DNA from 3 places in the Streptomyces sp. NBC_01689 genome. Region 2 is predicted to be linked to each of the others. Evidence: riboswitches for the same ligand, from Rfam matches in the RefSeq annotation. Region 2 holds a riboswitch; each other region holds the start of a gene.
What was found. Region 2 has a riboswitch for S-adenosylmethionine ahead of thrC (threonine synthase). Riboswitches for the same ligand answer to the same signal wherever they lie in the genome.
Positions count from the first base shown of each region.

Region 1: linked by a shared signal. The riboswitch ahead of OG776_RS29560 (aminotransferase class V-fold PLP-dependent enzyme) and the one ahead of thrC (threonine synthase) in region 2 are both predicted to bind S-adenosylmethionine.
Region 3: linked by a shared signal. The riboswitch ahead of OG776_RS42435 (putative leader peptide) and the one ahead of thrC (threonine synthase) in region 2 are both predicted to bind S-adenosylmethionine.

Region 1 is NZ_CP109592.1:6,923,947-6,934,272, forward strand. Features, by position in the region: gene qcrB (cytochrome bc1 complex cytochrome b subunit) at 1-1,609, shown strand, start outside; gene trpD (anthranilate phosphoribosyltransferase) at 1,751-2,815, shown strand; SAM riboswitch class IV at 3,173-3,289, shown strand; gene OG776_RS29560 (aminotransferase class V-fold PLP-dependent enzyme) at 3,473-4,837, shown strand; gene OG776_RS29565 (Lrp/AsnC family transcriptional regulator) at 4,950-5,231, opposite strand; gene OG776_RS29570 (rhomboid family intramembrane serine protease) at 5,228-5,959, opposite strand; gene OG776_RS29575 (hypothetical protein) at 6,090-6,329, shown strand; gene OG776_RS29580 (NYN domain-containing protein) at 6,364-7,713, shown strand; gene OG776_RS29585 (C40 family peptidase) at 8,111-9,151, shown strand; gene OG776_RS29590 (C40 family peptidase) at 9,375-10,326, shown strand, end outside.
Region 2 is NZ_CP109592.1:5,459,281-5,469,606, reverse strand. Features, by position in the region: gene groL (chaperonin GroEL) at 1-256, opposite strand, end outside; gene OG776_RS23330 (cold-shock protein) at 669-875, opposite strand; gene OG776_RS23325 (MoaD/ThiS family protein) at 1,328-1,603, opposite strand; gene thrC (threonine synthase) at 1,726-3,054, opposite strand; SAM riboswitch class I at 3,072-3,228, opposite strand; gene OG776_RS23315 (glucosyl-3-phosphoglycerate synthase) at 3,396-4,340, shown strand; gene OG776_RS23310 (alpha,alpha-trehalose-phosphate synthase (UDP-forming)) at 4,467-5,879, shown strand; gene otsB (trehalose-phosphatase) at 5,955-6,830, opposite strand; gene OG776_RS23300 (DUF3263 domain-containing protein) at 6,885-7,121, opposite strand; gene OG776_RS23295 (ABC transporter substrate-binding protein) at 7,216-8,481, opposite strand; gene OG776_RS23290 (ROK family protein) at 8,619-9,569, shown strand; gene nagA (N-acetylglucosamine-6-phosphate deacetylase) at 9,569-10,326, shown strand, end outside.
Region 3 is NZ_CP109592.1:2,539,932-2,550,257, reverse strand. Features, by position in the region: gene OG776_RS10860 (TetR/AcrR family transcriptional regulator) at 1-256, shown strand, start outside; gene OG776_RS10855 (CaiB/BaiF CoA transferase family protein) at 313-1,497, opposite strand; gene OG776_RS10850 (maleylpyruvate isomerase family mycothiol-dependent enzyme) at 1,763-2,557, shown strand; gene OG776_RS10845 (MarR family winged helix-turn-helix transcriptional regulator) at 2,719-3,219, opposite strand; gene OG776_RS10840 (YceI family protein) at 3,349-3,864, shown strand; gene OG776_RS10835 (glutathione S-transferase family protein) at 3,976-4,764, opposite strand; gene OG776_RS42435 (putative leader peptide) at 4,856-4,930, opposite strand; SAM riboswitch class IV at 4,967-5,113, opposite strand; gene OG776_RS10830 (amino acid ABC transporter permease) at 5,757-6,746, shown strand; gene OG776_RS10825 (amino acid ABC transporter ATP-binding protein) at 6,743-7,537, shown strand; gene OG776_RS10820 (ABC transporter substrate-binding protein) at 7,720-8,793, shown strand; gene OG776_RS42430 (putative leader peptide) at 9,137-9,226, shown strand; gene OG776_RS10815 (LLM class flavin-dependent oxidoreductase) at 9,303-10,326, shown strand, end outside.

The sequences.
Region 1 (10,326 bases), 1.5 Mb from region 2:
CTCGCGCGAGAAGGCGCCCGCCGGTGAGCGGGTGGCCGACTGGGCCGACGGCCGCCTGGGGATCTACTCCCTGGCCAAGGCCAACATGCGCAAGATCTTCCCCGACCACTGGTCGTTCATGCTGGGTGAGATCTGCCTGTACAGCTTCCTCATCATCATCCTCACGGGTGTGTATCTGACGCTGTTCTTCCACCCGTCGATGAACGAGGTGGAGTACCACGGCAGCTACGTCCCGCTGCAGGGTCAGCTGATGTCCGAGGCGTTCAACTCGACCATGCACATCTCCTTCGAGGTGCGCGGTGGTCTGCTGATCCGGCAGATCCACCACTGGGCGGCGCTGATCTTCCTCGCCGGCATGTTCGTGCACATGATGCGCGTGTTCTTCACGGGCGCGTTCCGCAAGCCGCGCGAGGTCAACTGGCTGTTCGGCTTCCTGCTGTTCGTCCTGGGCATGTTCACCGGCTTCACCGGTTACTCGCTCCCGGACGACCTGCTCTCCGGCACCGGTGTCCGCTTCATGGAGGGCGCGGTCCTGTCCGTGCCGATCGTCGGCACGTACCTCTCGTTCTTCCTCTTCGGCGGTCAGTTCCCGGGCGGCGACTTCGTGGCCCGCTTCTACTCCGTGCACGTGCTGCTGCTGCCGGGCATCATGCTCGGCCTGGTCGTCGGCCACCTGATCCTGGTCTTCTACCACAAGCACACGCAGTTCGCGGGCCCCGGAAAGACGAACAACAACGTCGTCGGCATGCCGCTGCTGCCGGTCTACATGGCGAAGGCCGGAGGCTTCTTCTTCCTGGTCTTCGGTGCCATCGCGGCCATCGCGGCGATCGCCTCGATCAACCCGATCTGGTCGCTCGGCCCCTACCGGCCCGACATGGTCTCCACGGGCGCCCAGCCGGACTGGTACATGGGCTTCTCCGAGGGCCTGATCCGTGTCATGCCGGGCTGGGAGATCAACCTCTGGGGTCACACGCTCGTCCTGGGCGTGTTCATCCCGCTGGTCATCTTCCCGCTGGTCCTGGTCGCGATCGCGGTCTACCCGTTCATCGAGGGCTGGGTCACCGGCGACAACCGCGAGCACCACATCCTGGACCGCCCGCGCAACGTCCCCACCCGTACCGCCTTCGGCGCGGCCTGGATCAGCTGGTACTTCGTCCTGCTGGTCGGTGGCGGCAACGACATCTGGGCCACGCACTTCCACCTGTCGATCAACTCGATCACCTGGTTCGTCCGGATCGCGTTCTTCGTCGTGCCGGTGCTGGTCTTCATCGCCACCAAGCGGATCTGCCTCGGCCTCCAGCGCCGCGACAAGGAGAAGGTGCTGCACGGCCGCGAGTCGGGCATCATCAAGCGCCTGCCGCACGGTGAGTTCATCGAGGTGCACGAGCCGCTCGGCCAGGAGGCCCTGCACACGCTCACCGCGCACGAGCAGTACCAGCCCGCCGAGATCGGCCCGGTGGTCGACGAGAACGGTGTCGAGCGCAAGGTCAACGGCGCGCAGCGGCTGCGTGCCAAGCTCAGCAAGGGCTTCTACGGGGAGAACAGCCAGATCCCCAAGCCCACGGTCGAGGAGTACGAGGAGATCACGAGCGGCCACGGCCACCACTGATCCTCCGGCCGGTCCTCACCGGTCCCGCTGATCGCCACGGCAGGAGCCCCCGTCCATTGCCCGGACGGGGGCTCTTTGCCGTGCCCGGTGCTGGATAGGGTGGACCCTGCTTGTACGTGTCTACGAACCCAGGAGCGGCATATGAGTGCTGTGACCCCCGCTGGAGGCGACATCGCGGCGGGCCGTTCCTGGCCCGCGGTGCTGAACGGCCTGCTCGACGGCCGGGACCAGAGCGCGGACGACACCGCCTGGGCGATGGACCGGATCATGAGCGGCGAGGCGACGGACGCGCAGATCGCCGGCTTCGTGGTGGCGCTGCGGGCCAAGGGCGAGACCGTCGAGGAGATCACCGGCCTGGTCCGCACGATGTACGCGCACGCCAAGGTGATCGAGGTGCCGGGGGAGACCGTCGACATCGTCGGTACGGGCGGCGACGGCGCGAAGACGGTGAACATCTCCACGATGTCGTCGATCGTGGTGGCCGGGACCGGCACGAAGGTCGTCAAGCACGGCAACCGGGCCGCGTCCTCGGCGTCGGGTGCCTCCGACGTCCTGGGGCAGCTCGGCGTCAATCTGGAACTGACGCCGAAGCGGGTGGCCGAGGTGGCCGAGGAGGCCGGGATCACCTTCTGCTTCGCGGTGAAGTTCCATCCGGCGCTGCGTCATGTGGCGGCGGCGCGCGGACAGCTGGGCATCCGGACCGTCTTCAACTTCCTCGGCCCGCTGACCAACCCCGCGCGGGTCAGGGCGCAGGCGGTCGGTGTCGCCGACGCCCGGATGGCGCCGATCATGGCCGGCGTCTTCGCCGAGCGCGGCAACTCGTCGCTGGTCTTCCGCGGTGACGACGGGCTGGACGAGCTGACCACCACGGCGACGTCGAGGGTCTGGGTCGTACGGGACGGCAAGGTGACCGAGGAGCGGTTCGACCCGCGGGACGTCGGTCTCGACCTCGTCCCCGTGGAGGCCCTGCGGGGCGCCGACGCGTCCTACAACGCGGAGGTCGCCCGCCGCGTCCTGGACGGCGAGCGAGGGCCCGTACGGGACGCCGTGGTGCTGAACGCGGCGGCGGCGCTGGTGGCGTTGTCCCCGACGGACGCGCCGCTGGTGGACCAGGTCCGTGCCGCGATGGTGAGGACGGCCGGGGCCATCGACTCCGGTGCGGCGCGTGCCGCGCTGGACCGGTGGGTGGCGGCCACGAACGCGTAGCCCGCGGGCCGGGTAGAGGGGCCCTCAAGCCCGGAGGGGCTGGACGGTGGGCGTCGGCCTTCGTGCTGCCGGGGGCTGCCGCCCCCGGACCCCCGCATCGGCCTGGACGGCCTCGTCCTCAAGCGGCGCCGGACGGGCTGGTTGTGCGTGGGTGGCGGGCGTCGGTCTTCGAGCGTGGGCGGGCATCTCCGGCCCGTCCGGCGTTCGAGGTCGAGGCTCCGTGCGAGGGCGGGGGTCCAGGGGGCGCGGCGCCCCTGGCGGGAGCCCCTGGTACGAGAGGGCTCGGGCAGGGGGGCGTGTACCGCCATGTGGACTCCGGGTTGCGTCCGGAAGACCGTGTGGCAGGATGCGGTATCAGGTCATGAGCGACAGCCATCAGGCCCCGGCCGGCTGTCCGGCAACCCTCCGTCCGTGGCGGGGTGCCCCGGGTGAAGACCAGGCCGTAGGCAGCGAGGTCTGCGGCAAGCGCGGACCCCTCGAGCATCCCAGGGGTCCTGGTCGTTCGAGGGAGCCTTCTGTGAGCAAGCGAATGCGCTAGGGCGTAGAGCCCCGCCTCCGCACACCCCTTTTCACCCTCACCTGCGCCGGGCGGCGCGCGGCGTACCCCGCTACGCCCCCGCTCGCGCGGTGCTTCCGCCTGCCTCACAGGAGTGCGCCATGTCTGTCTCCACCGCTGCCGTCGACCAGTCCGTCTGTGCCCCGCTGCCCGTTCTGGGCCGTGATGTGACCGTCCCGCTCGTCACCGGCGGCGAGGTCACCTACGCCGCCCTCGACTACGCCGCGAGCGCCCCGGCCCTCCAGCGCGTCTGGGACGACGTCGCCGCGTACGCCCCGTACTACGGCAGTGTGCACCGCGGAGCGGGCTACCTCTCGCAGCTGTCCACCGATCTCTTCGAGAACGCCCGCGGGACCGTCGCGGAGTTCCTGGACTGCCGGGACGACGACCAGGTCGTCTTCACCCGGTCGACGACCGACTCGCTCAACCTGCTCGCCGCCACCCTGCCGGCCGACTGCCAGGTCTTCGTGTTCGAGACCGAGCACCACGCCTCGCTGCTGCCGTGGCAGGACGCCCGGGTCAGCTACCTCGACGCGCCCCGTACCCCGCGGGAGGCCGTCGCGGCCCTGGAGCGCGCCCTGGCCGGCCGCCGCGACCCGCACGGACCCGCCCTCGTCTGCGTCACCGGGGCCTCGAACGTCACCGGCGAGCTGTGGCCGGTGCGCGAGCTCGCCGCCGCAGCCCACGCCCACGGCGCCCGGATCGTGCTGGACGCGGCTCAGCTCGCCCCGCACCACCCGGTGTCCGTCCGCGACCTCGACGTGGACTGGGTCGCCTTCTCCGGGCACAAGCTCTACGCGCCCTTCGGCTCCGGTGTCCTCGCCGGCCGCTCCGACTGGCTGCGCGCCGCCGAGCCGTACCTGGCCGGGGGCGGCGCCAGCCGCAAGGTCGCCCGGCGCGCGGACGGCGGTGTCGACGTCGAGTGGCACGAGAGCGCGGCCCGGCACGAGGCCGGGTCCCCCAACGTGATCGGCGCCTACTCCATCGCCTCCGCCTGCAAGGCGCTCGCCGAGGAGGGCTTCGACCGGATCGTCGCCCGCGAGCGGCACCTGATCCGCACGGTCCGCGAGGGCCTCGCCGAGGTGCCCGGGGTGCGCGTGCTGTCCCTGTTCGGCGACGACGCGCCCCGGGTCGGTGTCATCTCGTTCGTCGTGGAGGGCTGGAACAGCTCGCACTTCGCGGCGGCGCTCTCCGCCGAGTACGGCATCGGGGTGCGGGACGGGCTCTTCTGCGCGCACCCGCTGCTGCGCACGCTGCTCGGCAGCGACCCGCAGACCCAGGGCGAGTGCGGGGCCCCCGAGGCCGCGCCCGGCGAGAAGTCCCTCAACGCGATCCGCGTCAGCTTCGGGGCGGGCACCCCGGACGAGCACGTGGAGCGTTTCGTGCGCGCCGTGAAGGAGCTCGTGCGGGACGGCGCGCAGTGGCGCTACCGCACCGAGGGCGGTCGCTGCGTGCCCGCGGTCTGACCCGGGTCCCCCCTCGGGCGGTGTGGCGCGGGTCGCGGGACCGGTCAGGAGTCGCGGCCGGTCAAGGGTCGCGGTCGGCCATGGGGCGCGGCCGGTCAGGAGTCCGGGCCGGTCAGGAGTCCAGGCCGATCGCGAAGGCCGCCTCCAGGTCGTGCTGCGAGTACGTGCGGAAGGCGACGTGGGTGTCGGTGCCCTCCACCCCGGGGATCTTGCTGATGCTGCCGGGGATGACGTCCGCCAGGTCGTCGTGGGCCTTGACCCGGACCATGGCGATCAGGTCGTACGTGCCGGTGACGGAGAAGACCTCGCTGACACTGTCGAGGGCGGCGATCGACTCGGCGATCTCGGGGATCCGGTCCACGCTGGTCTTGATGAGCACGATCGCGGTGATCACGGCTGGTTCTCTCCCTCGGGGGCCGCTGCTGGGACTTTCACTCTAGTCGGCCCCCGGAAGCGCACCCACGCGTAGAGGAAGCCCAGCGAGAAGCCCACCAGATGGGCCAGATAGGCGACCCCGGGACCCGAGGGGCTGCGGCCCGCCGCCAGCCACTGCAGCGCCGCCCAGAACGGCAGCACGATCCAGGCCGGGAAGCGCAGCGGCAGGAAGAACAGGAACGGGAAGAGACTGGTCACCCGGGCCTTGGGGAAAAGGTAGAGGAACGCTCCGAGGACCGCGGAGATCGCTCCCGAGGCACCGACCAGGGTCTGTTCGGAGGTGGAGTTGGCGACCGCGTAGCCGACCAGCGCGAGATAGCCGCAGCCGACGTAGAAGAGGGCGAACTCGAAGTGGCCCATGCGCTCCTCGGTCATGGCCCCGAAGACGTAGAAGAAGAGCATGTTGCCCAGGAGGTGGAGCCAGCTGCCGTGGATGAACAGGGCCGTGGCGGGCGTCAGCAGGGCGCCCGGGGTCCCCGCGAGGAGCTCGGCGGGCACCACGCCCCAGCGCCGGAAGTAGGCCCGCTGCGCGACGAGCAGCTCGTCCCCGGTGCCGTAGGTCGGATTGAACCCCGACGCCGGGCCGATCACGAAGATCACGCAGCACAGGACGATCAGCCCGTACGTCACGGGCGCGGACTGGGCCCGCACCGTCCTGCCGACCGTCGTACTCCAGTTGCCGATCATGTTGCAGAGCATGACGTAACCGGACCGATGCACGCAGAGTGCCTCGCCGCTGCGGACGGCCGAGCGTCGAGTACCCGCCAGGCCGTAGGGTTACGAGCCACACGGACACCAGAAGGAAAGCGACTGCCACATGACGGTTCCCCTTCCGACCACCGAGACCCGCTGGCGCTGCACCCTGTGCGGCAATCTGACGCGCTTCGACGTGACGCGCTCGTCGAAGGTCGTCGAGTACGTGCACCTCGACCTGGCCGGCGAGCCGAGCGTGGAGGAGCGCGAGGTGGTCAGTGAGACCATCGAGTCGGTGCGCTGTCGCTGGTGCAACGCGGTGGATCAGGTGGAACTGGTGGACAGGCCGGGCGCCGGCTCCTGAGGGAGCGGGCCCCGCACGGACGATGGAGCGAGGGATGGCGGAGACCACGGATGGGGAGCCGGACGACGGCGCCGCCGAGGTGCTCGACCGTCCGCTGCCCGACGGCGTGCGCCGCCGCGTCGTGCAGATCGTCTCCGACGGGTTCGGCGGCCTGACCGTCGCCGAACTGCCGGTTCAGCTGAGACAGTACGCGCGGTTCGCCGCGAACCGGCGGGCGAAGTTCGCCGGCAACGCGATGGCCGCCGCACTGGAGACCGACCCGCTCTTCCGGCAGCGTATCGGGGAGAAGCTCAGAGAGGCGCAGCCGGAGCTCGTGGGCGCCCTCGACTCCGGTGCGCCGCCCCCGGCCGCGGACCCGCTGGACGTGGCGGCCGCGGCCTATGTGCTGCGCCCCACGGGCTGGGTGAAGCTGGTGACCGCCGCGGGCGAGGAGGCCCTGCGGGCGGACGCCGAGCGTGCCGACGAGGAGAGCCGCGCGGAGCTGGAGCGGCTGCGGGAGGAGCTCGCCGAGGCGCGCGCCCAGACCAGGGCCGAGACCGAACGGCTGCGCACCGAGCTGGAGTCCGCGAAGAAGGAGTCGGAGTCGCTGCACCGCAAGCTGCGCGGTGCCCTCAGCGACGTCAAGCGGGGCGAGGCCGCGCTGCGCAAGCTGCACGCCGAGACGGACACCGCGCGGGCGGAGGGGCAGGCCCAGGTGTCCGCCGCGGAGAGCGAGACCCGGCGGCTCAAGACCCGGCTGGCCGAGGCCGAGGCGGCCCTGGAGGCCACCCGCAGGGCGGCCCGCGAGGGTCGCAGCGTCGAGGACATGCGCGTCCGGCTGCTCCTGGACACCGTGCTGGACGCGGCACAGGGGCTGCGGCGCGAACTCGCCCTGCCACCCGTGTCCGTACGGCCCGCCGAGACCGTGGACGCGGTCGAGCCGGGACGGATGACCCCGAAGGACATCGCCGCTCGCGCGCTCTCCGAGAACGACCCCGCGATCCTCGACCAGTTGCTCGCGCTGCCGCAGGCGCACCTGGTGGTCGACGGGTACAACGTCACCAAGACCGGTTATCCGCAGATGCCGCTGGAGAAGCAGCGGCTGCGACTGCTGGGGCAGCTCTCCCAGCTCGCCGCGCAGACCGGCGCCGAGGTCACCTGCGTCTTCGACGGGGCGGAGCTGGCGGCGCCGGTGCTGCTCGCGCCGCCGCGCGGGGTGCGGGTGCTGTTCTCCAAACCCGGCGTCACCGCTGACGAGTTGATCCGCCAGCTGGTGCGCGCCGAGCCGCCCGGACGGCCGGTCATCGTGGTCTCCACCGACCGTGAGGTCGCCGACGGGATCGCCAAGGCGGGCGCCCGCCCGGTCGCCTCCGTGGTGCTCCTGAAGCGTTTCTCGCGCGGTTAGCCGGGAGTTCACCCCTGGTCCGCCGGGCGTTGCCCCGGGGGCCGTCGGCCGAGCGCGTCCCCCGGCGCGGGCGGGGTGTCCGCCCCCGGTCCGCGAACCGCCTCCCGCGTCCCGGAGAACTCGTCCGTCCCATCTGTGACGTCCGGGCGGGATGGCCCGTTTGGTGAGACCTTCACGCAACGTAGTGTCAATCGCGCATCACTGCACGTGAGTTGAGTGCAAAGAATGCGCTCGGTGACCGAGATTTTTCAGGTTTGGATTTGAACTGATCACAGGAAGGTCACTAGGGTCTGGCCTCGAACCTCCGCTCGGGTGATCACTCATAGGGAGTGACGGCGGAGGGGCACCGCCCGTCGGCGTCTCGGCAGGCGGCTGAAGGAAGAAGGAGCTCGCCTTCGTGGCGTCCCACCGTCGACCCAAGCAGCCGAGCCGCACCCGCGTGACCGTGCTCACCACCGCCGCCGCGGCAGCCGTGGCCCTCAGCGCCAACGCCGCCAACGCCGCGCCCAGCGAGAAGCCGAGCAAGGACGAGGTCAAGTCCAAGGTCGACGCCCTCTACGAGCAGGCGGAGAAGGCCACCGAGAAGCTGAACGGGGCCAAGGAGAAGCAGGACAAGCTGGAGAAGCAGATCAGCACCCTGCAGGACAACGTCGCCCGCGGCCAGGAGGACCTCAACGAGCTGCGTGACGGCCTGGGTTCGATGGCCAGCGCCCAGTACCGCACCGGCGGCATCGACCCGTCCGTGGCGCTCTTCCTCTCCTCGAACCCGGACGACTACCTGGACAAGGCGTCCGCGATGGACCAGCTGAGCAGTCAGCAGGTCGAGGCGATGAAGAAGGTCCAGTCGAAGCAGCGCGAACTCGCCCAGCAGCGCCAGGAAGCGTCCGCGAAGCTCAAGGACCTCTCCGACACCCGCGCGGAGCTCAAGAAGAAGAAGCAGGAAGTCCAGGGCAAGCTCGCCTCCGCGCAGAAGCTGCTCAACTCCCTGACGGCCAAGGAGCGGGCGGCCCTCGCGGCCCAGGACCAGGAGCGGGCCACCCGGGCCAGCGAGCGCGTCGACCTCGGCAACTCCAAGGCCGCCTCCGGGCGGGCCGGCGCCGCGTTCGCCGCCGCCCAGGGCATGATCGGCCGCCCGTACGTCTACGGCGCCACCGGCCCGAGCTCCTTCGACTGCTCCGGCCTCACCTCCTGGGCCTACGCTCAGGCCGGCGTCTCCATCCCGCGGACCTCCGAGTCGCAGGCCAACATAGGCACCCGTATCTACTCGCAGAGCGATCTGCAGGTCGGTGACCTGGTCTTCTTCTTCGGTGACCTGCACCACGTCGCCCTCTACGCGGGCAACGGCCAGGTGCTGCACGCCCCGCGTACCGGCACCGTCGTGCGCTACGAGTCGATGAGCACCATCGGCGGAGCGTTCCAGTTCGGCGTCCGGGTCTGATCCCGGTCCCGGACCTCTTCGGGAACCTCCCCGGTTCGCCGCCCAAACGGGCGAATCACGACAACTCCCGCTGACCCCGCGCCCCGTCGGTGACCTGCGTCTCCGGCGGGGCGCCGTGTCGCGCGCCGCCGGAGGTCTTTGGCCGGTGCGTAGTCGCACGGCTACTGTCTGCCGCGTTTCCCCCGATTCCGGGGGACCGTCAGCGGAAGGGAGAGCGGCTACCGTGGGTTCCCATCGCCGCCGTGCGCCGTCCGGGTCCGACCGGGTCGCCGGCACGCCCGGCATCGCCGGTATCACCGCCACCGTGATGTCCGTGGCCGCCGCGGCCCTCGGCGCCGTACCGGCCGCCGCGGCACCGCAGGACGACACCCGGGCCGAGGTGGACCGCCTCTACACGCAGGCGGAGAAGGCCACCGAGGCGTTCAACAAGGCGGGCGAGCGCGCCGGTTCACTGCGCCGGGAGGTCCACACGGCGCAGGACCGGATCGCCCGCCAGCAGGAACGCATCAACACGATGCGGGACGCGCTCGGTTCACTCGCCGGGGCCCAGTACCGCTCCGGCGGACTCGACCCCTCCCTCGCGCTGCTCTTCTCCGACGACCCGGCCGAATACCTCGACAAGGCCGCCGTGCTGGACCGGATCTCCGCACACCAGGCGGGCGAACTGGACGACCTCCAGCTCGCCATGCGCGACCTCGCCCAGGAACGGGAGGAGGCCACCGCGAAACTCGCCGCGCTGGAGCGGACCAGCCGGGCCGTCGCCCACCACAAGCGGACCGTCGAGCGGAAACTCGCCGAGGCGCGCCGGCTGCTCAACGCGATGCCCGACGCGCTGCGCGAGGCCTACGACCGCGCCTCCCGCTCCGGACGCCCCGGAATCCCCGACCTCGGTGGCGCCGTGCCCTCCTCGGGACGGGCCGCGGCGGCCCTCGCGGCGGCCCGCTCCGCGCTCGGCCGCCCGTACGTGTGGGGCGCCAACGGGCCCGGCGGCTTCGACTGTTCGGGCCTCATGCAGTGGTCGTACGCGCGGGCCGGGGTCGGCCTGCCGCGCACCTCGCAGGAGCAGCGGTACGCCGGACACCAGGTGCCGCTCTCCCAGGCCCGGCCCGGCGACCTGGTCACCTACCGGTCGGACGCGAGCCATGTGGCGATGTACGCGGGCAACGGACAGGTGA
Region 2 (10,326 bases):
CGCCGGCGACGTCGTCCGTCTTCTTGGCGACTTCCTTGACCAGCTCGGCGCCGATCTTCTCGTACGGGTCCTCGAGCTCGATCTCCTTGGCGATGGAGACACCATCGTTGGTGATCGTGGGGGCGCCCCACTTCTTCTCGAGGACGACGTTGCGGCCCTTGGGGCCAAGGGTGACCTTGACGGCGTCGGCGAGCTGGTTCATCCCGCGCTCGAGACCGCGCCGTGCCTCCTCGTCGAACGCGATGATCTTGGCCATGTGAAGTGGTCCTCCCGGACTGGGGTGGATTGCTCCGGACCGCGCTGGCGCCCGCGACGGACGGCCTGCCTGCCCCGGTGGTTCCTTGCACCACCTGGCCTGCGGGCCTCACCGACCCGGTCCTTCGTTATCACTCTCACCTTCAGAGTGCTAACGCAATGATTAGCACTCGCCCCTGCCGAGTGCAAGCGACTCGGGAGGATCCCCAGGTGAACACGGGCGGCACGGCGGCCTCCCGGAGGGCCCCGCCGGTGAGGGCCGGAGGCCTCGCGGGGGCACGCGCACGCACCGGGGCACGGGCATCCGGACACACCGGCCCGCCGAGGGCGCGGACTCGCGGACATACCGAAGGGCTCGCACCCCAGGGGGATACGAGCCCTTCGTCACGTCGAACAGTCAGTCGGCGCGTGCTTCAGCCGGTCGCGAGCCGGACCATGTCCGCCTGCGGCCCCTTCTGGCCCTGCGAGATCTCGAAATCGACCCGCTGACCCTCTTCCAGGGTGCGGTAGCCGTCCATCTGAATCGCGCTGTAGTGGACGAAAACATCCGCACCACCGTCGACCGCGATGAAGCCGTACCCCTTCTCCGCGTTGAACCACTTGACGGTGCCCTGAGCCATGCCTAACTCCCCTATTACTGGCCCTTGCACAGGACCGCACTTCGCGGACCCGGGTCAGACCTCCACCCCCCAACGGTTGGGGGTGTGCGCCGGAACGCGTCGACCGCGGCTGAATGTATCTGTCCAACTGCCGTCTGCAACAGGTCAATCGGACGAGAATTCTGGGCACGGCCGATCGGGAATATAGGGAGGATCAGCGAAGATTCAGGGCAACTCGGGCCCCATAAACGCCACATAAGGCTCAAAAACGCCGGTCACTTTGGCTACTTCTTACCGCAGGCCGGACGTGAACTCATATGCACCCGGCATGGAAAACGCGGCGGGTTCCCCAATCGTACCGCGCTCAACCCTACAGAATTGCCCCCTCCGCTTCTCTCACGGAGGGGGCAATTCGATGAACTCTCGGTGATTGGCATTACCCACGGTAATGATCTCACCGTGGGTAACCGGCGTCAGCCTCCGGCGACGGCCGGGATGATCGAGACGCCCGCGCCGTCCGGCGTCGCCGTCTCCAGGCCCTGTTCGAAACGGACGTCGTCGTCGTTCACGTACACGTTGACGAACCGGCGCAGCCTGCCCTCGTCGTCCAGCACGCGCGCGGCGATGCCCGTGTGGTTCTTCTCCAGGTCGGAGATCACCTCGCCGAGGGTGCCGCCCTCGGCGGTCACCTCGGACCGGCCGCCGGTGTAGGTGCGCAGGATGGTGGGGATGCGGACGTTGACGCTCATGCGGTGACCTCCCGGTCGGATGGTGGCGTACGACTGGAGAGCACCCCGGCAGGGGCGCGCGGAACCGCGCGGCCGGCCTCCCGGGGGCCCGTGGCCGGAGAGCGGCCTCCCCGGCCGGACGGCTACGCGAGACCGGCCTCGCGGAAGGAGTCCAGGCTCGGCCGGATGGTCGCGGTCAGTCCCGTGCCCGCCACCGCGTCCAGCGTCTTCAGGCCGTCGCCGGTGTTCAGCACGACCGTGGTGAGCGTCGGGTCGAGCAGCCCGTTCTCGATGAGCTTCCTGGTCACGCCGACCGTCACACCGCCGGCGGTCTCGGCGAAGATCCCCTCGGTGCGGGCCAGCAGCTTGATCGCGTCGACCACCTGCTCGTCGTTCACGTCCTCCACGGCCCCGCCCGTCCGGCGCGCGATGTCCAGCACGTACGGGCCGTCCGCCGGGTTGCCGATGGCGAGCGACTTGGCGATGGTGTCCGGCTTCTGCGGCCGTACGACGTCGTGGCCGGCCTTGTAGGCGACGGACACCGGCGAACAGCCCTCGGCCTGCGCGCCGAAGATCTTGTAGGGCCGGTCCTCGACGAGCCCGAGCCTGATCAGCTCCTGCAGCCCCTTGTCGACCTTCGTCAGCTGGGAGCCGGAGGCGATCGGCACGACGAGCTGGTCGGGGAGCCGCCAGCCGAGCTGTTCGCAGATCTCGTACGCGAGGGTCTTGGAGCCCTCCGCGTAGTACGGGCGCAGGTTGACGTTGACGAAGCCCCAGCCCTCACCGGCCGGGTCGCCGATCAGCTCGGAGCAGAAGCGGTTCACGTCGTCGTAGTTGCCCTCGATGCCGACGAGCTCGCCGCCGTAGACCGCGGCCATGACGACCTTGCCCTGCTCCAGGTCGTGCGGGATGAACACGCAGGAGCGGAAGCCGGCGCGGGCGGCGGCGGCACCCACCGCGCCGGCCAGGTTGCCGGTCGAGGAGCAGGAGAGGGTGGTGAAGCCGAAGGCGCGGGCGGCCTCGATGGCCTGCGCGACGACGCGGTCCTTGAAGGAGTGCGTCGGGTTGCCGGAGTCGTCCTTGACGAAGAGCCGGCCGGGGTCGACCCCCAGCTCGCGGGCGAGGTTGTCTGCCTTGACGAGCCTGGTCCAGCCCGGGTTGATGTTCGGCTTGTCGGCGACGTCGGCCGGAACGGGGAGCAGCGGCGCGTAGCGCCAGATGCTGGCGGGGCCGGACTCGATGCGCGCCCGGAGTTCTTCGGTGTCGTAGGCCGAGAAGTCGTAGGCGATCTCGAGCGGTCCGAAACACTCCTCGCAGGCGAAGACCGGGCCGAGCGGTACCCGGTGGCCGCATTCGCGGCAGGAGAGCGCCGTGGCGGGACCGAGATCGACGGTTCCGGCGGATCCGGTGGAAGCGGCCGGGGCGGTGGAGTTCGCGGTGTCCGGAGTGCTTGCGACAGTCTGCGCAGCCATGGAGGCGAGGCCCTTTCTCCTCATCTTCCTCACGACGCACTTCGCCGTGAGACGGATTTGGCACCTTCCCGAGCCGGGAGCCCCGCGACGCGATCGGTGATGATCGGTACGAGACCGGCTGGAGGGTTGCCGGGGCTTCATCGGGCCGTTTCCCTCTGCCCCTCTGGATGAGCGGTATTCGGTTGTTGGTCTTCAGTCCGGGACGATCTACGACATGCGATGGTCATCCGCGTTGTTCAAGACTGTAACCGAAGGCCAGGACAGTTGAGATAGTCGTCCGAACCGCGAGATGGATCACACCGTGAGAGACCGGGTGATCAGACAGTGAGGAGCCGCAGACCGTGCTGAAGGAAGTCGAGCGCTGGCTGGGCACACGCTCCTGGTCCGTGGCCGATCGCCCGCTCCACCGGATCATGTCCGCCAAACGTGCCTCGGGCTCCACGGTGAGCGTCGTGCTGCCCGCGCTGAACGAGGAGGAGACGGTCGGCGAGATCGTCGCCGCCATCCGTGCGGACCTGATGCGCCGGGTGCCCCTCGTCGACGAGATCGTCGTCGTCGACTCGGGCTCGACCGACCGCACCTCGGCGGTGGCCGCCGCGGCGGGCGCGCGCGTCGTGCACCGGGACGAGATCCTGCCCCGCATCCCGGCCGTACCCGGCAAGGGCGAGGTCCTGTGGCGGTCGCTCCTCGTGACGAGCGGGGACATCGTCTGTTTCATCGACGCGGACCTGAGGGAGTTCTCGTCGGACTTCGTCTCCGGGATCGTGGGCCCGCTGCTCACCGATCCTGGCGTGCACCTCGTCAAGGGGATGTACGACCGTCCGCTGGCCGGCGCCGCGGGCCAGGGCGGCCGGGTCACGGAGCTCATGGCCCGACCGCTGCTGAACATGCACTGGCCGCAGCTGGCCGGCTTCGTCCAGCCGCTCGGCGGTGAGTACGCGGCCCGCCGCTCGCTGCTGGAGCGGCTGCCCTTCCCCGTCGGGTACGGCGTGGAACTGGGCATGCTCGTCGACGCCCTGCACCTGGTGGGTCTCGACGCGCTGGCCCAGGTCGACGTGGGCCAGCGCATCCACCGGCACCAGGACGGGCAGGCGCTGGGCCGGATGTCCGCCGCGATCTACCGCACGGCGCAGCTCCGGCTGGCCCGTGGTCATCTCGTCCGGCCGTCCCTCACCCAGTTCGAGCGGGGCGAGGACGGTTTCGAGCCGCGCACGTACTCGGTGGACACGGAGGAACGCCCCCCGATGGCCGAAATCTCCGAGTACGTGGAACGCAGGGCCGCGTGAACCGCGCCCCTGGTGAGGGGGCGGTGGGAGGCCCGACGGGTCCCACCGCCCGCCGGCGCGTGTCCTTCGTCGCATACGGCCGACGGGAACGTTTGAGCGTTTCGGTGCCGGGCTAGGTTTCGAGGCATGGCTTCAACGGCTTCACCGCACGGCACCCACCGGATCCTCGTCGCGTCCAACCGCGGACCGGTCTCCTACGAGGTGGGCGAGGACGGCTCGCTCCAGGCCAGGCGCGGCGGGGGCGGGCTGGTGTCGGGGCTCTCCGCGATCGGGCCGGACGCGGGCGCGCTGTGGGTGTGCTCGGCGCTCGGCGAGGGTGACCGCGAGGCGGTCCGGCGCGGGGTGGGCGAGGACGGCGTGCGGATGCTGGACGTCGACGCCGCGGTGCACGCCGACGCGTACAACGGCATCGCGAACTCCGTCCTGTGGTTCGTCCACCACATGCTGTACCAGACGCCGCTGGAGCCGGTCTTCGACCAGGAGTTCCGCCGTCAGTGGGCATCGTACGAGGCCTACAACGGCGCGTTCGCCCGGGCCCTGGCGGACGAGGCGGCCGAGGGCGCCGTGGTGATCGTGCAGGACTACCACCTGACCCTGGTCCCGGGCATGCTCCGGGAACTCCGGCCCGACCTGCGCATCGGCCACTTCTCGCACACCCCGTGGGCGCCGGTCGACTACTTCCGGATGCTGCCCGACGACATCGCCGGGCAGGTGCTGCGCGGCATGCTCGGCGCGGACCGGCTGGGCTTCCTGACGCGCCGCTGGGCGGACGCGTTCACCGCCTGCTGCGAGGCGCTCGTCGGCGGACTCGGCGACACCCGGGTCGGTGTGCACGGGCTCGGCGCGGACGCGGACTTCCTGCGCGGACGCTCCCACGAGCCGGACGTCGCCGAGCGGATGGCCGCGCTGCGCGCACAGATCGGCGAGGGCCCCGACGGCCGCGCCCGCCGGGCGATCGTACGGGTGGACCGCACCGAGCTGTCGAAGAACATCGTGCGGGGACTGCTGGCGTACCGGCAGCTCCTGGCGGACCGGCCCGAGTGGCGGGAGCGGGTGGTCCACGTGGCCTTCGCCTACCCCTCCCGCCAAGACCTGGCGGTCTACCGGGACTACACGGCCGCCGTGCAGACCCTGGCGGAGGAGATCAACTCCGAGTACGGGACGCCGGGCTGGACCCCGGTGGTGCTTCACGTCAAGGACGACTTCGCCCGCTCGCTGGCCGCCTACCGGCTCGCCGACGTGGCCCTCGTCAACCCCATCCGGGACGGCATGAACCTCGTCGCCAAGGAGGTGCCCGTCGTCTCCGACGAGGGGTGCGTGCTGGTGCTGTCCCGGGAGGCCGGGGCGTACGAGGAACTGGGCGAGGACGCGGTCCCGGTCAACCCGTACGACGTGGTCGGCACGGCGCGGGCCCTGCACGAGGCGCTGTCCCTGCCGGCCGGTGAACGGGCCGAGCGCACGAAGCGGCTCGCCGCGGCGGCGACGGCCCTGCCCCCGGCGCAGTGGTTCCTGGAGCAGTTGCGCGCGCTGGAGGACTGAGACCGCCGGAGCCGCCGCATCCCGGGCCGCGGACTCGCTTCGGGGTGCGGCGGACCGGGGTGCGGCGGGCCGGGACTACCGGTCCAGGCGCTCGGCCAGGGACCTCAGCAGCCCGACGACTCCGGCGGGGCCGTCGACCACCAGGTCGGCGCGTTCGGCGAGTTCCGCGACCTCCGAACTGCCGCTGCACACCAGCAGTCCCGGGACGCCGTCCGAGCGGAGTTTGTCGACGGCGGCGAAGGCGGGCAGGTCGCCGAGGTCGTCGCCCGCGTAGAGGACGGCCTCGGCGCCGACCTCGCGGACGTACTCCAGGAGGGCGACGCCCTTGTCCATGCCCGGCGGACGCAGTTCCAGGACCATCCGGCCCGGTTCGACGATCAGGCCGTGCCGGGTGGCGAGGTCGGCGAGGGGTTCACGCAGGGACTCGAAGGCGGCCTGCGGGTCCGCGGCGCGGCGGGTGTGGACGGCGACCGCGCGGCCCTTCTCCTCGACCCAGGTGCCGTGCCAGGCGCCGGCCCGGTCGAGGACCCCCGGCAGTTCGGCGCGGACGGCGGCCACGCCCGGATGGGGGGCGGGGGCGCTGACGGTGCCGGTGCGGGCGTCCCAGCGCTCGGCGCCGTAGTGGCCGAGGACGACGAGGTGGTCCAGTCCCGGCACCCCCGCGAAGCCGCCGTGGCGCACCGCGACCCCGGCGGGCCGGCCCGTGACGACCGCGACGGAGGCGACCTTCGGGGCGAGGGCCGCGAGGGCGGGGACCGCGCCGGGGTGGGCCCGGGCCTGTTCCGGGTCGGGGACGATGGGGGCGAGGGTTCCGTCGAAGTCGAGCGCGATCACGGTTCGGGCGGGGTGCGTGAGGATGGCCCGCAGTCCGTCCCTTCCCGTGGGGGTCGCCGGCGTGGGGACGGTGTCCGTGGTCTCGGGGTGTTCCGGGGATTCCGCATGACTGCCCATGCGCCGACCCTATCGGCGCGGCCGACCCCCCACCGGCCTTCCGCCTCCGCCGGGTCAGCGGTCGTCGCGGCGGGCCTCCCGGACCCGCCGCAACCGGTTCACCGTGACCGGATCGTGCGCCAGCGCCCGCGGATCGTCGAGCAGCGCGTTGAGAAGCTGGTAATAACGCACCGGCGCCAGCCCCAGCTGCTCCCGTATCGCCCGCTCCTTCGCCCCGGGCCCGGCGAACCCCCGCCGCTCCATGGCGAGAACCGCCCGCTCCCGCGTCCCGAGCTCCTCCATGGCCGTCATGAGAAGCACGGTAGCCCCCGCCACCGACACCCGCCCGACCGTCGGCCCGTCGGCCCGGTCCCCGCCAATCCGGCCGGGACCGGGCCCCGGCCCATCAGTCCCGGCTGTCCCTGATCGTCGCCGTCCGCTGCAGCTCGCCCAGCACTCCGGCCGGGCTGCCCCCCGGGGCGACCGCCTTGCCGATGTCCTGCTTGATGTCCGCGCTGACGGATGCCCAGGAGGTCTTGCCGACCGGGTAGAGCCGCGAGGAGGGCAGCTCGTCGAGGAACGGGGCGAGATCCTTGTCGTGCGCGTCCGCGCTCATCGCCTGGGACGCGGACGTCGTCACCGGCAGCAGGTCGTACTCGTGGGAGAACGCGAGCACGTTCTTCTCGCTGTAGACGTAGTCCAGGAACGAGCCGATCTGCTCCCGGTGCCCGTTGTGCTTGAACGCCATCATCCAGTCGGCGACACCCATCGTCGCCTTCGCCCGGCCGTCGACACCCGGCATCGGCACCATGCCGAACTTCACGCCCTTGTCGGCCGCCGCCTTCATCAGCGTGGGGTGCCCGTTGAGCATCCCGACCTCGCCCCGGGCGAACGCCGCGAAAGCGTCTCCACGGTTGAGCTTGGCAGGTGCGACGGGTCCGGTGAGTCCCTTGCCGACCAGTTCGTTCTTGAGCCAGCTGAGGGTGTCGACGTTCTCCGTCGAGTCGAGGTGGTACGTGCCGACGTCGTCCGTGTAACCGTCGCCGCCGCTCAGCAGCCACTGCATGGTCTCCGCCTGCGCCTCCTCCGGGCCCAGCGGCAGCGCGTACGGGAACTTCACGCCCCGCGACTTGAGGACGCTCGCGTCGGCCGCGAGCTCGCTCCAGCTCTGCGGCGGGGTGAGGCCGGCGTCGGCGAAGAGCTTCTTGTTGAAGAACAGCAGCCGGGTGGAGGCCGCGAACGGCATCCCGTACTGCACCCGGTTCATCTGCCCCGCCTCGGTGAGCTGGGAGACGAAGTCGGCCTGGACCGGTATGGAGAGCACCTGATCGGCGCTGTAGAGCTGGTCCCTGGCGGCGTAGTCGGCGTACGCGCCGATCTGGGCCATGTCGGGCGCCCTGCCCGCCGCCACCCGCTCGCGGACCTTGCGGTCGACGTCGGTCCAGGGGTAGACGGTGACGTCGACACGCACCCCCGGGTGAGCCTTCTCGTACCCCTTGACCAGCGTGTCCCAGTACTTCTGGGAGGTGTTGGCCGTGGAGTCGCCGTAGTCGGCGGCCACGAGTTCGAGGGTCACGTCCCCGGACCCGTCCGAGCTGCCGCAGCCCGCGAGGGTCGCTGTCATACCCAGCGCGGACACCGCCGCGACCAGTCCTGTCCTCCGTCGCTGCACCCTGTCGTCTCCCGCCCCTGCGCCGTGTTGCCGTCTTTGCTTCTGCGTCCATTGCATCCGTCTCGGAATGCGGATACAAGGTCTACACCACGTGAGTGGACTAGACCTCTCCTGGGGTAAGGGGCGAGACTGTCCCCGTGAGACATGTCATCGCCCTCGATGTGGGCGGCACCGGGATGAAGGCCGCCCTGGTCGGGCCGGCGGGCGAGCTGCTCCACCAGGCCCGCCGCGCCACCGGCCGGGAACGCGGCCCGGACGCCGTGGTCGACGCGATCCTCGACTTCGCGGCCGAGCTGCGCGCCCACGGCGAGCGGCACTTCGGGACCCCCGCGACGGCCGCCGGGGTCGCCGTCCCCGGCATCGTCGACGCGGACAGCGGCACCGCCGTCTACTCGGCGAACCTCGGCTGGCGCGACGTACCGCTGCGCCGGCTGCTCGGCGAGCGGCTGGGCGGGGTGCCGGTGGCCCTCGGACACGACGTGCGCACCGGCGGCCTCGCGGAGGGCCGGATCGGCGCCGGACGGGGGGCCGACCGTTTCCTGTTCGTCCCGCTCGGCACCGGCATCGCGGGCGCCATCGGCATCGGCGGCACGGTCGAGGCGGGCGCGCACGGCTTCGCCGGCGAGATCGGCCACATCGTCGTACGCCCCCAGGGCACCCCGTGCCCCTGCGGACAGCACGGCTGCCTGGAGCGGTACGCGTCCGCGGCGGCCGTGAGCCAGGCCTGGGCGGAGGCCTCCGGATCACCCGACGCCGACGCGGCGGACTGCGCGAAGGCCGTGGAGTCGGGGGACCCGCGGGCCGTACGGGTCTGGCAGGACGCCGTCGACGCGCTCGCCGACGGACTCGTCACCGCGCTCACCCTGCTCGACCCGCGCACCCTGATCATCGGCGGCGGGCTCGCCGAGGCCGGGGACACCCTGTTCACGCCCCTGCGGGCCGCCGTGGAACGGCGCGTCACCTTCCAGAAGCTGCCGTCGCTCGTCCCCGCGGCCCTCGGGGACACGGCCGGCTGCCTGGGCGCGGGCCTGCTCGCCTGGGACCTGCTCGAAACTCCCCTCACCGACCGCTCGGAGGTAACCACCTGATGGCCCCTAGCAAGGTTCTCTCCGGTGCCAGGGTGGTCCTGCCCACCGGAGTCGTGGACGGCGGACGCGTGATCGTCGACGGCACGCGCATCGCCGGGAGCGCCGGCGAGGACACCCCGGTCACCGATCTGTCGGGCCACTGGCTCGTCCCCGGCTTCGTCGACCTGCACAACCACGGCGGCGGCGGCGCCTCCTTCACCTCCGGCACCGTGGAGGAGGTCCTGCGGGGCGTGCACACGCACCGGCTGCACGGCACCACCACGGTCGTCGCCTCGACCGTGACCGGCGACATGGACGGACTGGCGCAGCGCGCCGGACTGCTCTCCGAGCTGGCCGAGCAGGGCGACATCGCGGGCATCCACTTCGAGGGCCCGTTCATCTCGCCGTGCCGCAAGGGCGCGCACTCCGAGGAGCTGCTGCGCGACCCGGACCCGGCCGAGGTCCGCAAGCTGATCGACGCCGCGCGCGGCCGGGCCCGGATGGTCACCCTCGCCACCGAACTGCCGGGCGGTCTCGACTCCGTGCGCCTGCTGGCAGAGCACGGGGTGATCGCGGCCATCGGGCACACCGACGCGACGTACGAGCAGACGGTGGAGGCCATCGACGCGGGCGCGACCGTGGCCACGCACCTGTTCAACGCGATGCCCCCGCTCGGCCACCGCACCCCGGGGCCCATCACCGCCCTCCTGGAGGACGAGCGGATCACCGTCGAGCTGATCAACGACGGGACCCATCTCCACCCGGCCGCCCTCCAGCT
Region 3 (10,326 bases), 2.9 Mb from region 2:
GGCCGCGCTGGTCGAGCTGAAGGACCCCGAGCACCCGGCGAGCGTGGTGGCGGGCAGGGCCAAGGACCGCCTGGAGGAGAGGTTCCGCGCCGAGGCCGAGCTGGGGGGCGCGCGGGACGCGGCGTTCCTCGCCCGGCAGCTGATGCTGGTCTTCGACGGAGCGAGCGCCCGCGCCGGGTCCCGGATCGAGACCCTGGAGGACGGTCTGGCCACCAGGACCGTGACCGCCCTGCTGGACGCTGCGGGCGTCGGCTGACCTCTGGCGGCGAGGCACGGAGGCCCTCGGGTGTGCCCCGCAGGGCCCCCGGTCGTTCAGACGACGCCGTCGGCGCGCAGCGCGGCGATGTCGGCGGGGCCGTGTCCCAGCGCGGTGAGGATCTCGTCGGTGTGCTCGCCGAGGGCGGGCACGGGGTCCATGCGCGGATCGACTCCGGCGAGGTCGACGGGCGGCAGCAGGGCGGGCACCACGGCGCCGGGCACCCGTACGTCGCGCCAGCGGCCCCGTTCGCGCAGGACCGGATGGGCGAGGAACTCCTCGACGGTGTTCACCCCGGCGTTGGCGATGCCCGCGGCGTCCAGCAGTTCGCCCGCCTCGTGACTGCCGAGCGTGCCGAACCGGTCGGCCACGATCGCGTCGAGCGCGTCACGGTGGGCGACCCGGTCGGGACCGGTGGCGAAACGCGGATCGTCCACGAGGTCCGGGCGCTCAAGGAACCGCTCGCACAGCGCGACCCACTCCCGTTCGTTCTGGATGGAGAGGAGCACGTCCCTGCCGTCGGCCGCGGGGTACGTGCCGTAGGGAGCGATGGTGGCGTGCCGGGTGCCGATCCGCGGCGGCTGGGTGCCGCCGTGGCGCGTGTAGAGGGCGGGCTGGCCCATCCACTCGGCCAGCGCCTCGAAGAGGGAGACCTCCACGGCGCGGGCGACGCCCTGGGTGGCGCGGGTGAACAGGGCGGTGAGGACGCCCGAGTAGGCGTACATGCCCGCCGCGATGTCGGCGACCGACACCCCGGCGCGGGCGGCGCCGTGTTCGTTGCCGGTCAGTGAGACCAGGCCCGTCTGGCACTGCACGAGCAGGTCGTACGCCTTGCGGTCCGCCCACGGTCCCTCGGAGCCGTAGCCGGTGACGGCGCACGGGATCAGTGACCGGTGCCGTTCCCGCAGCGACGCGGCGTCGAGGCCGAGCCGGGCCGCCGCCCCGGGGGCCAGGTTCTGCACGAACACGTCTGCTCCGGCGAGCAGTTGCTCCAGGATGTCGCGACCGCGGGCCGACTTGAGGTCCAGGGTCAGTGACTCCTTGGACCGGTTGAGCCAGACGAAGTAGCTGGACTCGCCGTGCACGGTGGTGTCGTAACGGCGGGCGAAGTCGCCCCCTCCCGGGCGTTCCACCTTGATCACCCGGGCGCCGAGGTCGGCCAGTTGACGGGTCGCGAAGGGCGCCGCCACGGCCTGCTCGACACTGACGACGGTGATACCGGCGAGTGGGAGTTCGGTCATCGGGCGGACCTCCGGGGAGCAGGCCGGGAGAACGGGGCGACGCGGGTCATGCTGCCATCATGGCCGCGCCCGCGGTGATCGCGCAGACACCGGGACGCGACGGCGGCGCGGGCACCGCGGAGTGGGGCCGGGGCGGGACGCCGACGGGCACCGTCCTCGTTTTCCGCCGTCCTAGGACCCGCGGTCTTTGATGCCGCGACGGTCCTCGGTACCGTTCCCGCACCGTCCCATCCCGCCCCACCGCACCCCTCCCCGGAGCCGAGACATGACCGACCGTGCCGACCGGACCATCGCCGCCCTGCGCAGCGGACACGACCACCTGACCTCCGTGGTCCACGGACTCGCCGCCGCCGACCTCACCCGGCCCTCGGGCGCTTCGGAGTGGGACGTGTCCCAGGTGCTCAGCCACCTGGGCAGCGGCGCGGAGATCGGCCTCGCCTCGCTGGAGGGGGCGCTGAACGGGACCGGACCGCGGGGCGGCGACTTCAACACCTCGGTGTGGGCGCGCTGGGACGCGATGTCCCCGGCCGAGCGTGCCGAGGGGTTCGTGACCGCCGACGAGCGACTCGTCAGCACCTACGAGGCGTTGGACGCGCGGGCCCGGCAGGAGCTCCGGGTGGATCTGGGTTTCCTGCCGGCTCCCGTGGACGTCGCGACCGTGGCGGGACTGCGGCTCAGCGAGTTCACCCACCACACCTGGGACGTCGAGGTGGCGTTCGACCCGGCGGCGGCCCTGCTGCCCGTGGCGGTCGGGCCGCTCCTCGACCAGGCCGGTCTGCTCATGGGGTTTCTCGGCAGGGCGGACGCGCTGGGCGGCCGCCACGTCCGGGTCGCGGTGCGGACGGTCTCTCCCGAGCGGGCGTTCGGGCTCGACGTGGGTGACTCGGTCGCGCTGGTCGACGAGCCCGCCGACCCCGACGCCGTGCTGAGCGCTCCGGCCGAGTGGTGGCTGCGGCTCGTCACCGGCCGGCACGCCCCGGCCCGCACCCCGGCCGAGGTGAACCTGAAGGGGGACGCCCTCACCCTCGACGACCTGCGACGCGTGTTCCCGGGGTTCTGATCCGCGCGGCCGTCGTGACGGCCGTCGTCCGGCGCGCGAGGCCGTCCGCGGGGGCGGCTCCGCGCGCCTTCGGGCCGCGGCGTCGGCGGGTGTGCCGCGTCGTGGCCCGCCGGCCCGTCCCCGGAGCCCTTCCGGGCACGGCGTTCCCGGGGCCCCGCGCTCTACGGCCGGTCGCCGGGCGCCTCGGAGGGCGGCAGCAGATCGTGCAGCTGCTCGAACCGCTGCGCGCACGCCGTGCGGGCGATGGCCTGCGAGACCGCGTCGGCCAGCGGGCGCGAGGACTCCCTCAGCAGGGTGCGTGCCTTGTCCGTGAGGACGACCTCGATACCGCGTTTGTCCCCGCAGGCCGAGCGCCGGGTGATCAGGCCCGCGCGCTGCAGACAGGCCACCTGATAGGTCAGCCGTGTCTTGGGCCGGCCCAGCAGCTCGGCGATCTGTGTCATGCGCAGGCTGGAGCCGGGCTGGTCGGCCAGCAGGCACAGCACCAGGAACTCGTCGTGCGAGACCCCCAGGGCGTCCTTCACCCGAGCGCGCAGCTGCTGCTCGATCGCGCCGGCCGCCGCCAACAGCCGCATCCAGGACCGCAGTTCGCCCGGAAGCAGGCCGTCGTCGCCCGCCGGCTCGTGTTCGGGCAGGTCAGCGGGGGCGAGAAAGTCGGCCATGGTGTCACAGTCTACTGGTTGTCCAAATTTGGAAAACGGGCTAGCCTGTGATCGTCCAAATTTGGATGACTCTCGTTCGTCCCACGGCCCGTGCCCCATCGCCCACCGTCAACCGTATGGAGAACACTCATGACCGTCGCCGTCGAAACCGGCCTGTGGCAGCTCGACCCCGCCCGTACCAAGGTCGCCATCCGGCACAAGACGATGTGGGGTCTGGTCACGGTGAAGGGCGTCTTCGCCACCGTCGCCGGGGAGGGCGAGGTGCGGCCCGACGGGACCGCCCGGGGCACCGTGACCCTGGACGCGGCGTCCCTCGACACCAAGAACGGCAAGCGGGACAAGCACCTGCGCTCGGCCGACCTCTTCGACGTCGAACGTCACCCCACCATCACCTTCGCGGTGGACGACGCCGCGGTGGCTCAGGACGACACCGTCACGGTCGCCGGAGAGCTGACCGTGCACGGCGTCACCAAGCCGCAGCCCGCCGTCGCCCGTGTCACCGCGGCGAGCGTCGACGAGGTCACCCTGGACACGGAGTTCAGCGTGGACCGCGACCAGTTCGGCATGGGGTGGAACCAGCTGGGCATGCTCCGCGGCCTGACCACTGTCGTCGGCACACTCGTCTTCACCCGGGTCAAGGGCTGACCGACGACGGGGCCCCGGCCCACCCGCCGTCGCCGCGGCCTTCGGGCGGCCGCGGCGCCGGGCGTCCGGCGGGTGAACACCCCGCCGCCCGGGGGTCGTTCGGGTGACCGCTCAGCCCCGGAGCCCCGCGTCACGGAACGCCGGACGGGCGCCCAGCCCGGCGACGTACTCCCGCAGCCGGCCGTACGGGGAGAGGGCGTCGCCGGCACCGAGGCGGACGAGAGCGACCCACAGGTCGACGTCGGCCGCCGTCAACTCGTCGCCCAGCACGTACGCGTGCGCGGCGAGCCGACGGTCCAGCGAGGCGAGCGCGGCCGACCGCGCCGCCGGCGCCGCCGCCGGGGTGAGATTCCGGTGCAGGAGGACGCGCAGGGCGTCGATGTCCGCGGCGAGGGCCGGCGGGTGCAGCCGGGGGTGCCCGCCGTCGCCGCGACAGCCCGGAAGCTCTCCGAGGTCGCGCAGGATGTCGGGCGTGTGGTTGCTGACGATGCGCCCGCTCCAGCGGTCGCAGAGCGCCGGCGCGGTGAGCGGACCGTCGTAGTGGTGCCAGGTGGCCTCGTACGCGGCCCGCAGCGCGGCGCGGGCGTCCGGCGTTCCGGACGGCGCCGTCAGCAGGGTGGAGGTGACCGAGTCCCGCAGACCCAGCAGGCCGAGGGTGATCGAGATGCGCAGCGAGCGCGGACAGTCCTCGGAGAGGTACAGCTGATAGCGGTGCGGCGCCGGGTAGAAACCGCCGGCCGGACCGACCCCGATGCGGCTGCGGATCCGGTGCCCGCGCAGGGGTGCCGTGCCCCGGGGAGGCCCGGCGACGACGGTCCCCGGCACGGGTGAGGGTGAGGGCGCGGTCGAGGAGCAGGGGGAGGCGGCGGCGGACGGACCGAGCGAGGCTGTCTCGGGCATGACTCTCCATGGGAACGGCGAAGCCCTGCCTCCCCGGGGGGCGGCAGCGGCGGAACGGAGTGACTGCGCTGACGTACTGTCCGGCGGCGGACTAGTAGGCGCTGGAGACCCGCTGCAGATCGATGTGCAGGCGTCTGGTCAGACCGCTCGTGCCCGTTCCGGTCATTCCCGTCGCTCCCGTGTCCGGGGCTCGCGAGAGGCGAGACCACGCTTGCCCCGCCGCTCCGGCGGGACCCGGTCGTCACCCGGGGCACCCCGTCGCGGTGGAAGGGTTGCCTGTCAGCGGGCCGGGGCCGATCAACCGCCTCGCACGGACGGAACCGGGCGAAGGGCGCTGACAATCGTGACCGTCCCCGTCAGTCTCGGTCCGCTCCACGGGCCCGTCAAGAAGGCACCCGCGCGGTCTCACCACGTGGTCGTCCGGGCTGCCGGACGTTGACATCCGTCGGGGGCCGTGCCTAACTTACGCCGCATCGGACCGGAGCAACTCCGGTGGACACGAGGCCCGACGGGCCGGAACGGTGACGGTGACCGCGATGCACGCAGCTCAGGGGAAGACCGCCTCGCGGTCCCACGGCTGCCACCGCGCGCTCATGAACCGTCGCCCCGAGCGGCACCTCACCGACGGCGGCAGCGCCCGCACGGCCCGGTGTTGTCCCGCTCCCGGCGCCCGCTGTCGCTGTCAGGGCTGACGCGCTCCCTCGCCGGTCCCCGCTCGCCGCATCCCGGTTCATGAAAGCCCGGCCGGCCGACCCCGGTTGCTGCGGACCGGGCCGGTGAACCCCGGCCGGCGGACTCCCGGCCCCTGATCTCCGCCGTCCGGCACAGGACCCGTGATCGCCGAATTGCCCCGTACCGGCGTCGAACGGGCGGTCCGCCGGTGACCTCCTTCCCCTTCCCGCCCCCCGCATCGGGTTCGTTCCCCGTGCGCGTACCCCGTCGTCTCCTCGTACGGGCCGCGCCCGGGGAGTCCGAGCCGCCTGGAGCCCTCCATGAGTGAATCCCTGGGCTCCGCCGTGCCGTTGGGCACGGCGGAGCCGCCCCCCGCTCCCGTGGCCGAACCGAGGCCGTACGCGGCGCAACGGGTACGGCCGCTGCGCCGGCCGGGCCGCTGGATCGTCTCGGCGGCCGTGCTGGTCCTGGTCGCGCAGATCGTCCACGGCCTGGCGACCAACCCGTTCTTCCAATGGGACAGGTTCCAGTACTGGTTCCTGCGGCCCACGATCGTCGACGGCTTGCTGATCACCCTCGAAGTGACCCTCTACAGCGCCCTTTCGGGCCAGCTGGGCGGTGTCCTGCTCGCGCTTGCACGGCTCTCCCGGAGTCCGGTGCTGCGCGCCGTGAGCTGGGTCTACATCTGGCTCTTCCGCTCGGTCCCGCTCATCGTCGTCCTGCTCTTCCTGTACAACTTCTCAGCCCTGTACCGGACGTTGAGCCTCGGCGTGCCGTTCGGTCCCGCCTTCCTCACCTTCGACGAGTCCCGGCTCGCCACCGACATGGCCGTCGCGGTCGTCGGGCTGAGCCTCAACGAGGCGGCGTACGCGGCCGAGGTGGTACGGGGCGGCATCCTCTCCGTCGACCAGGGCCAGCACGAGGCGGCGGCCGCGCTCGGTCTGCCGAAGGGCTACCAGTTCACGAGGATCGTGCTCCCCCAGGCCCTGCGCTCCATCGTTCCCAACTACGTGAACCAGTTGATCGGCCTGATCAAGGGCACCTCCCTGGTGTTCTACGTCTCCCTGCTCGATCTCTTCGGCTCGGTGCAGAGCATGGGCAGCACCTACCCCGGCGACATCGTGCCGCTGCTGCTGGTCGCCACCGTCTGGTACCTGATCCTCACCAGCGTCGTGTCGGTCGTCCAGTTCCACGTCGAGCGGTACTACTCGCGGGGTGCGCTGCGCACGCTCCCGCCCACCCCACTGCGGAGACTCCGCACCGGTCTGCGCGACCTGCGGGCCCGGATCCGGAAGGAGGCGGCACGGTGAGCGCCGAGACCGCGGAGCACCTGGACGGCCGGCCCGCGGCGGTCGAGGTGCACGACGTGCACAAGTGGTACGGGAACCAACGGGTGCTGAACGGGGTGCGGTTGACCGTCCGGCCCGGCGAGGTCACCGTGGTCCTCGGGCCCTCCGGCTCCGGCAAGTCCACGCTCCTCAGGGTGATCAACCATCTGGAGAAGCCCGAGATCGGACACGTCCGTGTGAACGGCGAACCGATCGGTGTACGGGAGCACGGCGGCCGGCTGAGGGAACTGAGCGAGCGGTCCATCCTCGCCCAGCGCGGCCGGATCGGGTTCGTCTTCCAGAACTTCAACCTGTTCCCGCACCTGACGGTGCTGGACAACGTGGCCGCCGCGCCCGTCGCCACCGGCCGGCTGGGCAGGCCCGAAGCCCGGAAGCTGGCGCGCACCCTCTTGGGCCGGGTCGGGCTCGCCGACAAGACCGCCGCCTTTCCCCTGCAGTTGTCCGGCGGGCAGCAGCAGAGGGTGGCCATCGCGCGTGCCCTCGCGCTGCGTCCCGGAGTCATCCTCTTCGACGAACCCACCTCCGCGCTCGACCCCGAACTCGTCGGCGAGGTCCTCGCCGTCATCAAGGACCTGGCGACCAGCGGCACCACCCTCGTCATCGTCACCCACGAGATCGGCTTCGCCCGTGAGGTCGCCGACCGGGTGGTCTTCATGGACGCCGGCCGGATCGTCGAACAGGGGCCGCCCGCCCAGGTCCTCGACCGTCCGGCACACGAGCGGACCAGGGACTTCCTGAGCAAGGTCCTCTGAATCCCGGACCCCCGAACGACCCACCCACCCGCCACCACAGACGCCCCACCCATCCACCGCCGAGGACGCCCCACCCACCCGCCACCGCAGACGGCGCACCCGCGTTCCTCACCGCACCTCACCTCCCACGCGGACGCGCACCCCGCCACGCCCTCACGCCCACACACCTGACAAGGACGACCATGCGCACCCCGACCCGCACCCCTGACCGCAGCAGCCGCAGCCTCCTCCCCGACCGCCCCCGCGGGCTCCGTACCGGACTCCTCCGCGGCCTGACCGTGTCCACCGTGGCCGCCGCCCTCGCCACCGGGCTCACCGCGTGCGGCGGCGAGAGCGACGCCGCCACCACGGGAGGCGCGGCCCCCGGCACCGTCACCGTGGGCGCGCTCTCCAACGGCGCCGCCCGCCGGACCGACCTCGAGGTGACCGAGGTCAAGGCCATCAGCGCCGAGCTGCCCAAGGAGGTGGCGAGGAAGGGCAGGCTGGTCATCGGGGTGGGCGCGCTGCCCGCCGGGTTCCCGCCACTGGCCTACGTGGGCCAGGACCAGAAGACCCTCACCGGTGCCGAACCCGACCTCGGCCGGCTGGTCGCCGCGGTCCTCGGCCTGAAGCCGGAGGTGAAGAACTCGACCTGGGAGAACCTCTTCGTCGGCATCGACAGCGGCAAGGTCGACGTCGCCTTCTCGAACGTCACCGACACCGAGGAGCGCAAGAAGAAGTACGAGTTCGCCTCCTACCGGCAGGACAACCTCGCCTTCGAGGTGCGGAAGAAGAGCACCTGGAACTTCGGCGACGACTACCGGAAACTGGCCGGCCTGACCGTCGCGGTGAGCGCCGGTACCAATCAGGAGAAGATCCTGCTGGAGTGGAAGGCGAAGCTGGCGGCGGAGGGCAAGAAGCTCACCGTCAAGTACTACCAGGACAACAACGCCACGGCCCTCGCCCTGACCAGCGGGAGGATCGACGCCTCCTTCGGGCCCAACCCCGGTATCGCGTACCACATCACCCAGACCGCGAGGACGCCCGAACCGACGCGCAACGCTGGCACGTTCTCCGGCGCGGGCGCGACGCTCCAGGGCCTGATCGCGGCCACCGCGAAGAAGGGCAGCGGGCTCGCCAAGCCGGTCGCCGACGCCATCGACCACCTGATCAAGAGCGGTCGGTACGCGCAGTGGCTCGCCGCGTGGCACCTCTCCAACGAGGCGGTCGACACCGCCCGGGTCGACCCGCCGGGGCTGCCCCTCGACAACTCCTGACCCACCGCTCCCGTGCCGCCCCGGAGACACGCCACCCTCATGACACCCTCCACGCGGGGACACCCCCCTTCCCGCACACCGCCACCGCCACCGCCACCGGCAGCGGCAGCGGCACCGGCAGCGGCACCCGCACCGGAGCGGTCCGGCTCCACGAGCCGACCGGCTTCGGCCGGCGCCGGCGCACGGATCACCTCCTGGTCCGAACTCCGGTCGCGGAGCAGGAACAGACGGCACGGACGGCCCGTTGTGCTGAAGAGGACACCACGAAGGCGGCGCGCCCCCGGCCGCCGCGCACGGAAGAGCGGAGGTGACGGGCGTGCCGGCCGTATCCGGACTCCGCGTCATGGTGCTCACCCCGCGCCGTCGTGTTCGTCTCCACTCCCGGCCGCACATCGATCTGCAGCGCGTGGCCGGCGCGCTCTGTCGTCCCTGACCTGTCACCCCGCTGCCGCCGCCCTCGCACGGAGGGTGTGAGCCCTCGTACGGTCGATCAGGAAGGCACTCCTTTCGTGTCCTCGTCATCCCCCTCCCCACAGACCCCTTCTTCCTCCCCTGTCTCCGCTTCCTCCGGCCTGCTGCACCTCGCGGTCGCGCTCGACGGCGCCGGCTGGCATCCGGCCGCGTGGCGCGAACCGGTGGCCCGCCCCCACGATCTGCTCACCGCCGCCTACTGGACGGACCTGATCACCGAGGCGGAGCGCGGCCTGCTCGACCTCGTGACCATCGAGGACGCCTTCGGCCTCCAGTCCTCGCGGGCCGACGGCCCCGACGACCGCACCGACCAGGTACGCGGCCGTCTGGACGCCGTCCTGATCGCGGCCCGCGTCGCACCGCTCACCAGCCACATAGGACTGGTGCCGACCGTAGTGGCCACCCACACAGAGCCGTTCCATGTGTCCAAGGCGATCGCCACCCTCGACTATGTGAGCACCGGGCGGGCCGGTGTACGGGTGCAGGTCTCGCCGCGCCAGAACGAGGCCGCGCACTTCGGCCGCCGTACGTTCCCCCCGTTCCGTCCGGAGGACCTGGACACCCCCGCCGTGCGGGAACTGACCGCCGAGCTCTTCGACGAGGCGGCCGACCACGTCGAGGCGGTCCGCAGGCTCTGGGACAGCTGGGAGGACGACGCGGAGATCCGGGACGTCGCCACCGGCCGCTTCGTCGACCGCGACAGACTGCACTACGTGGACTTCGAGGGCAGGCACTTCAGCGTCAAGGGCCCCTCGATCACCCCACGCCCGCCGCAGGGCCAGCCCCCGGTCAGCGCCCTCGCCCACGCGTCGGCGGCCGGCGCGCCCTTCCGTCTGCTCGGCCGCTCCACCGACATCGGCTACGTCACCCCTCACGACACCGGGCAGGCCCGCGCGATCGTCACCGCGGTCCGGGCCGAACAGGACGCCGCGGGACGCTCCGGCGAACCCCTGCACCTCTTCGGCGACCTGGTGGTGTTCCTGGACGACGATCCCGCCGCGGCGGCGGCCCGCCGCGAACGCCTCGACACCCTCGCCGGCCGGCCGTACACCAGCGACGCCC